Linked DNA regions of Roseibium sp. Sym1. The protein of the gene in region 1 binds, or shares a complex with, the protein of each later gene. Links are inferred from orthologs where the notes say so. Each region holds a gene or a part of one and is shown in the gene's direction. Other genes may lie near its edges.

Evidence for each region. The genes of interacting proteins can lie anywhere in the genome.
Region 2: the proteins of O6760_RS17045 (region 1) and uvrB are in contact, whole or in part, in a crystal structure (PDB 7EGT), measured with the Thermus thermophilus proteins. The link is inferred for Roseibium sp. Sym1 from one-to-one orthologs. Residues at the interface, in WP_096412145.1 of Thermus thermophilus: His654, Arg656, Phe657, Gln666, Asp668, Glu669, Lys680, Arg681, Leu682, Ser683, Lys685, Tyr686, Ala687; in WP_096411307.1 of Thermus thermophilus: Glu23, Leu25, Arg26, Asp27, Gly28, Glu29, Arg30, Phe31, Arg55, Glu326, Asp327, Phe328, Glu379, Ser382, Gln383, His398, Gly400, Arg401.

What each region holds. Positions count from the first base shown.
Region 1 is NZ_CP114786.1:3,760,090-3,763,595, forward strand. Bases 135-3,175 are described here. They hold O6760_RS17045 (ATP-dependent helicase), read left to right. Parts: upstream 135-456; coding sequence 457-2,895; downstream 2,896-3,175. Other genes in these bases: O6760_RS17040 (FAD-dependent monooxygenase), read left to right, coding at 135-338; O6760_RS17050 (tetratricopeptide repeat protein), read right to left, coding at 2,937-3,175. Also shown: more of O6760_RS17040, read left to right, coding at 1-134; more of O6760_RS17050, read right to left, coding at 3,176-3,503. UniProt on the Escherichia coli protein: A helicase with DNA-dependent ATPase activity. Unwinds DNA duplexes with 3'-5' polarity. Translocates on single-stranded DNA with 3'-5' polarity. Initiates unwinding more efficiently from a nicked substrate than double-stranded DNA.
Region 2 is NZ_CP114786.1:3,502,003-3,506,046, reverse strand. What follows is about bases 106-3,684. They hold uvrB (excinuclease ABC subunit UvrB), read left to right. Parts: upstream 106-499; coding sequence 500-3,484; downstream 3,485-3,684. Other genes in these bases: O6760_RS15870 (AAA family ATPase), read left to right, coding at 3,572-3,684. Outside these bases: more of O6760_RS15870, read left to right, coding at 3,685-4,044. UniProt on the Escherichia coli protein: The UvrABC repair system catalyzes the recognition and processing of DNA lesions. A damage recognition complex composed of 2 UvrA and 2 UvrB subunits scans DNA for abnormalities.

The sequences.
Region 1 (3,506 bases):
TACTGTTCATCGGCGATGGCGGCGTGGAAGCGGAACGGCTTGTCAGGTCGGCGATCGAGCTTTGCCGATCATCCGGGGAGCGCCTTTCGCTCCGCGTCGTTGCCAGGAGCATCGAAGGTGCCGCAGCCAGGACCGTCCTCGGCCATGAGCCTGCTGTCCTCCTGACGGATCTGGAGTTGAAAGCCCATAATCGCCTTGGCATCATCGAGCGCTGTGCGATGTGGATTCGGCCTGACGGGCGGATCGGAACACGGCAGGATGATGTCGGGGATGTTGCCGGATTGCAGGCTGTTCTTGAGACCGCTCTGTCCGGGGCTGTCACCGGTATGGTGCCGTAAAGGCCGGAAAACGGGTTTTTTGTCCCCACCAAATCCCCTGATCCCGCCTCGCCAGCGCCGCTTTGTTGCTATATTGTTCTTTTCCAAGAGCGCTCAAGATACACCGGACCAGTAAACCATGACCGACCCGGACGGGTACGACGATCCATTTGACGATCCCTTTCAGCCTGTCGGGACACGGGCCGAGCCCGCGCCAGTGCCCGAGCGCCCGCAGGGGGGGATTGCCGCGCGGGCCATGGCGGCGCGGCGGGCGCCGGATTATCTGACCGGTCTCAACCCTGAACAGCGGCTGGCCGTGAAAACCACGGAAGGTCCCGTCCTGGTGCTGGCCGGTGCGGGAACCGGCAAGACCCGGGTGCTGACCACACGCATCGCCCACATCCTTGCGACCGGGCTGGCACGGCCGTCGGAAATTCTGTCGGTGACCTTCACCAACAAGGCCGCGCGCGAGATGAAGGAGCGTATTGCCGCTTTTGTCGGCGGCAATGTCGAGGGCATGGCCTGGCTCGGCACGTTCCACTCGATCTGCGTCAAGATCCTCCGGAAACACGCCGAGCTGGTCGGCCTGAAATCCTCGTTCTCGATCCTCGACACCGACGACCAGATCCGGCTGATCAAGCAGATTATCCAGGCCGAGGGGCTGGACGACAAGCGCTGGACGGCAAAGGCCTTCGCCGGCATGCTCGACAGCTGGAAGAACCGGGCGTGGACGCCGAAGGACGTTCCGGAAGGCGAGGCGCGGGCCTTCGCCAACGGCAAGGGCCGCAGGCTCTACGAGGAATACCAGGAGCGCCTGTCGATCCTGAACGCGGCTGACTTCGGCGACCTGCTCCTGCATGTCATCACGCTGTTCAAGACCCACCCGGATGTGCTGAAGGACTATCAGCGCCGCTTCCGCTACATGCTGGTCGACGAATACCAGGACACCAACATCGCCCAGTATCTGTGGCTGCGGCTGCTCGCCCAGGGCAATCCGAATGTCTGCTGTGTCGGCGATGACGACCAGTCGATCTACGGCTGGCGCGGGGCGGAGGTCGACAACATCCTGCGCTTCGAGCACGACTTCAAGGGCGCGGAAGTAATCCGGCTGGAACGGAACTACCGCTCGACCAGCCACATTCTGGCCGCCGCTTCCCACCTGATCGCCTTCAATGAGGGCCGGCTCGGCAAGACGCTGTTCACCGATTTCGACGAACCGGATCACGACCTGGTTTCGGTCGCCTCGGTCTGGGACTCGGAAGAGGAAGCCCGCACCATTGGCGACGAGATCGAGGCGCTGCAGTCCAAGGGCCACGCGCTCAACGAGATCGCGGTGCTGGTACGCGCTTCCTTCCAGATGCGCGAGTTCGAAGACCGTTTCGTCACGCTCGGCCTGAACTACCGCGTCATCGGCGGTCCGCGCTTCTATGAGCGCATGGAGATCCGCGATGCCATGGCCTATTTCCGCTGTGTCGCGCAACCGGCCGACGATCTGGCGTTCGAGCGCATCGTCAACACGCCCAAGCGCGGTCTTGGTGATGCCACGCTGAAACTGGTGCATGGCCTTGCCCGCGCCGAGCGTATTCCGCTGATGCAGGCGGCCGCGCAACTGATCGATACCGAAGAGCTCAAGCCCAAACCGCGCAATGCGCTCAAGACCGTGCTCGACAATTTCGAGCGCTGGCGCCGTCAGCTCGACCAGATCAAGCACACCGAACTTGCCGAAATCATCCTGGATGAAAGCGGCTACACGGAAATGTGGCGCCTGGACCGGTCGGCGGAAGCGCCGGGCCGGCTCGACAACCTGAAGGAACTGATCCGCTCCATGGAGGAGTTCGAGTCCCTTGCCGGGTTCCTGGAGCATATTTCGCTGGTCATGGACCGGGACAGCGCCGATGCCAGCGATGCGGTCTCGATCATGACGCTGCATTCCGCCAAGGGCCTGGAATTCGACACGGTGTTCCTGCCTGGCTGGGAAGAGGGGCTCTTTCCCCATCAGCGTGCCCTGGACGAGAGCGGCCGGGCCGGCCTCGAAGAGGAACGCAGGCTGGCCTATGTCGGCATCACCCGTGCCAAGAAGCGCGCCAAGCTCTATTTCGCCTCCAACCGGCGCATTCACGGGCTCTGGCAATCGACCGTGCCGTCACGTTTCCTGGACGAATTGCCGCCCGATCATGTCGAGATCGCCGAGCCGTCCTCCAATTACGGCGGCTATGCCGGTGGCGGCTATGGCCCCTCGCGTTTCGACAGCCACGATCCCTTCGAAGGCGGCAGCTATTCGACACCGGGCTGGAAGCGGGCACAGCGCAACCGCAAGTCCTCGGACGGCTTTTCGGACGGCGGCGGACGCGGCTACCAGTCCGCGCGCCAGAAACGCCAGGGCCCGCTGACCATTGAGGGCGAGCTGGTGGCCAAGTCGGTCAGTGACACCCCGTCGGACTATTCCCTTGGCGAACGGGTCTTCCACATCAAGTTCGGCTATGGCGCGATCAAGTCGATCGAGGGCAACAAGCTGACCATCGATTTTGAGAAGGCCGGGGTGAAAAAGGTCATCGACAGCTTCGTCGAGCGGCATTGAACCGATGAATTGACAGGAACCGGCCACCCGAAGGTGGCCGACTAAAGATCCACGCCACTGGGCTGGATCAGCATGTTGCGTTCCTTCAGATAGGGGTGGATTTCGACAGCTTCGCGCAGGGCCTTTTGCCCGAGTTTCACGCGGCCAAGGGTCATGAAGATCATGGCCTTGCCGGAGAGGGCGCCGAAATGGCGCGGTTCAAGTTCCAGCGCCCGCTCGATGTCTTCCAGGCTGGCTTCGTAATTGCCCTGGAGAAACAGCACGTAGGCACGCTGGTTCCAGCCTTCGGAATAGTCCGGCGCTTCCGCAATGACCTCGTCGAGCAAGTCCCTTGCACCCTGGAAGTCATAGACGTTTCGCCGTTCCATAGCCTGCTCGAGCTTGGCCTGAATTTCGGGTGTCGGTGCGGATTCCAGCCAGGATTTCCAGATCTCGTTCTCGATTTTTTCTGCTTCAAGCTCGTTCGGGGCGTTTTTCAGGGCCTCGAACAGGGGCTCCCTGTCGGGAGCGGATGAAACAGGCGACATCAGGACAGCAAGACCGAACAAGGCAAGCACGGCCGGGCGCAAGCTCCTGCAAAGCCGGGCAAGGGGTGGGAGGGGCGACATGGC
Region 2 (4,044 bases), 260 kb from region 1 along the record:
AACCCCATCGATCCGCTCTCCGGAACCCCGTCGGCTCCGGAGGCACTGTCCAACTTTCCATCGGCCCGCGTCCCACCCGAGGGCACGGACTCACAAAATTGTACCTTCAGGTCGCTCGAAAAAGGACTGAAAACAAGGCGCAAGAGTGAAGGAAGCCTGGCTGGCTTTCAAACTCTTGCAACGCAGATTGCAGTCCTTTTTCGAGCGATCCGGAGGACATCAATCGGACATCGAACAGCTTCGTCAAAGCCATTGCGCCATGCACCAGCATGGCACTTCAGACTTTTCCTTGCTGTTCAATGTCCGATTAACGCCTGATGGCACAATTTTGTGAGTCCGTGCCCTCACTTTGCGGGCCGATCTTTTTCTCCCTTCAGGCTTGTGCCCGGCAGACTTCCTGACAGCCTTGTGTCAGGAGACTGACAGGAAGTGCGACAAAGCGGAACAAAGCCGCAACCACCCCCTTTCCTCACGCGCGCAACCGGACCATATTGCGCCCATGAGCAAGCGCCAGAACACCTCAGGGCCAAAATCCCCTTCCGACGATCCTTCCGCAGACGGCTTCGGCGAAGCCCCTCAGAAACCGCTCTCCGGCACGCCCCTGTCCGGCTCGATCAGCGACTGGGCCGCCGAGATCTCCGAGGAAGCCGAAAGGCCCGCGCCGAAACAGGCAGCAAAGAACGCTGGCAGGGGAAAAGGGCCCCCTGAGCAAAGCGAAGGCAAGGCCAAGCGGCCGCCGGCCGTTCAGGCCGCCCCCGCGGAGGCCAGGGCGAAGCCCGGAACGGCCGCGAGCGCGAAGAAATCCGCGAGTGCAAAAAAGGAAAAACCGACCAAATCCTCCCGCGGCACCTCCATCGGCAAGGCCGACAGCGCCCGGGAACGCGCCTCCGGCGGGCTCAACCCGGTGGCCGGTCTCGACATGACGCTGGAGGAGGCGGAGAAGCTCGAGGCCGAGCTCAAGGAACACAAGAAGGCCAACAAGAAGAAGGCCAGGGAATCGAAATTCGGCGAACTGACCGGCAACCAGGGCGCCACCGCCACGGTGGAGGCCCTGTCCGCGCTGATCGAAAGCGGCAATCCGCTGCACAAGAACGGCGAATTGTGGGTGCCGCACCGGCCCGAGCGTCCGGAGAAATCCGAGGGCGGCGTGCCGATCGTGCTGAAATCCGAGTACGAGCCCAAGGGCGACCAGCCGACCGCCATCGCCGACCTTGTCGAGGGCATGAACAGCGGCGAGCAGACCCAGGTGCTGCTCGGCGTCACCGGCTCGGGCAAGACCTATACGATGGCGCAGGTGATCTCGCAGACCCAGCGCCCGGCGCTGATCCTGGCACCGAACAAGACCCTGGCCGCCCAGCTCTACGGCGAGTTCAAGTCCTTCTTCCCGGACAACGCGGTCGAGTATTTCGTCTCCTACTACGACTACTACCAGCCCGAAGCCTATGTGCCGCGCACGGACACCTATATCGAGAAGGAAAGCTCGATCAACGAGCAGATCGACCGCATGCGCCACTCGGCCACGCGCGCGCTGCTGGAGCGCGACGACGTCATCATCGTCGCCTCGGTGTCCTGCATCTACGGTATCGGCTCGGTCGAGACCTACACCGCCATGACCTTCGCCATCGAGGTCGGCGAGCGCATGGACCAGCGCCAGCTGATCGCCGACCTGGTGGCCCTGCAATACAAGCGCAACGACGCCGCCTTCCAGCGCGGCACCTTCCGGGTGCGCGGCGACACGATCGAGCTGTTCCCGGCCCACTACGAGGACACCGCCTGGCGCATTTCCATGTTCGGCGACGAGATCGAGGCGATCACCGAGTTCGACCCGCTGACCGGGCAGAAATCCGGCGAGCTGAAAAGCGTCAAGATCTACGCCAACTCGCACTATGTCACGCCCAAGCCGACCCTGAACCAGGCGATCAAGTCGATCAAGGACGAGCTGAAGCACCGGCTGGAGGAACTGAACAATCACGGCCGCCTGCTGGAGGCGCAGCGCCTGGAACAGCGCACCATGTTCGACCTGGAGATGCTGGAGGCCACCGGCTCCTGCCAGGGCATCGAGAACTATTCGCGCTATCTCACCGGCCGCAAGCCGGGCGAGCCGCCCCCCACCCTGTTCGAATACCTGCCCGACAACACCATCGTCTTCGCCGACGAGAGCCACGTCACCATTCCGCAGATCGGCGCCATGTACCGGGGCGACTTCCGCCGCAAGGCGACGCTGGCCGAATACGGCTTCCGCCTCCCGTCCTGCATGGACAACCGGCCGCTGCGCTTCGAGGAATGGAACGCCATGCGGCCGCAGTCGATCGCGGTCTCGGCGACGCCCGGCTCCTGGGAGATGGACCAGTCCGGCGGTGTCTTCGCCGAGCAGGTCATCCGCCCGACCGGGCTGATCGACCCGCCGGTCGACATCCGCCCGGCCACCAGCCAGGTCGACGATCTCCTCGGCGAGGTGCGCGAGGTCGCAAGCAAGGGCTACCGCACCCTTGTGACCACGCTGACCAAGCGCATGGCCGAGGACCTGACCGAATACCTGCACGAGAACGGCGTGCGCGTGCGCTACATGCATTCCGACATCGACACGCTGGAACGCATCGAGATCCTGCGCGACCTGCGCCTCGGCGCCTTCGACGTGCTGGTCGGCATCAACCTGCTGCGCGAGGGCCTCGACATTCCCGAATGCGCCCTGGTCGCCATTCTCGACGCCGACAAGGAGGGTTTCCTGCGCTCCGAAACCTCGCTGATCCAGACCATCGGCCGCGCGGCCCGTAACGTCGACGGCAAGGTCATCCTCTATGCCGACCACATGACCGGCTCCATGGAACGGGCGATCGCCGAGACCAACCGCCGCCGCGAGAAGCAGCTCGCCTACAACGCCGAACACGGCATCACCCCGGAAAGTGTCAAGCGCAACATTGCCGACATTCTCGACAGCGTCTACGAGCAGGACCACGTCACGGTCGATGCCGGCTTCGCCGAGGAAGGCTCGCTGGTCGGCCACAACCTGGCCGCCCATATCGAGAGCCTGGAAAAACAGATGCGCGACGCCGCCGCCGATCTCGACTTCGAGACCGCCGCGCGCCTGCGCGACGAGATCAAGCGTCTCCAGGAAACGGAACTCGCCGTCGCCGACGACGCCATGGCCCGCCAGTCCGACGTCGACAGCAAGTCCGGCGGCTACAAGGGCGACCGCAAATTCGGCGCCGGCGGCACCAAGGAGGGCGCGTCCGGCAAGAAGAAACTCACCGCCCGCGACAAGGCCCGCGCCGCCAAAGACAAGAATGCCCTCCCCGCCCCGAGCGCCAAGGTGCGCAAGAACACGCTCGACGAAATGACGGTCGGCCGCACCGAAGTGCCGCTGGGGTCGGACGATCCGAAGCCGGTGGTGCGGGGCAAGATCGGCGCGGGATCCTATGAGGATCCGGCGGAGGAAAAACGGCGGCGCGGCCGGCCGAAGAAGAGTGGACGGCCGGGGCGGTAGGCTTCTATTGAAGCGCACAAATATCACGGGTTGCACTTCCAATGATTCTCTTCGATACTTTTAGTGGAAAGAGAAAAGTTGAAGACAATGCTAAATTACATATCTCTAAATAACTTTCGCGCTTATAGACAGCAGAGATTCGATTTTTCAAAAATAAATATTTTTATGGGCGCAAATAACACAGGTAAATCTTCTGCGTTGAGCGCCATTAACCTGCTAGCGCAGACTATACAAAATAGAAGATCAGCCGATAGCCCTATTGTACTGAATGGTGTCCACGAAACACTCGGCACATACACAGACACTGTGTCAGGGAATAACCCAAGAACAAAAATGGGGTTGGATTTTGGATTTAATGGATTTGATGCTTCATTCGAAGTAAAATACAGGACACAAAGAAGAGAAATTGAACTTACAAGGTTCTCTCTCAGCAGAGACAATCGGGAAATTTATAGATACTCAGTTAGAAAGGACTCATTTGATAAAAAGATATTTGGAAAATCGATCGAAACCATCATTCCAGGGGTAAAAAAGGGACGCCCCAATATTAATTGGTTCTG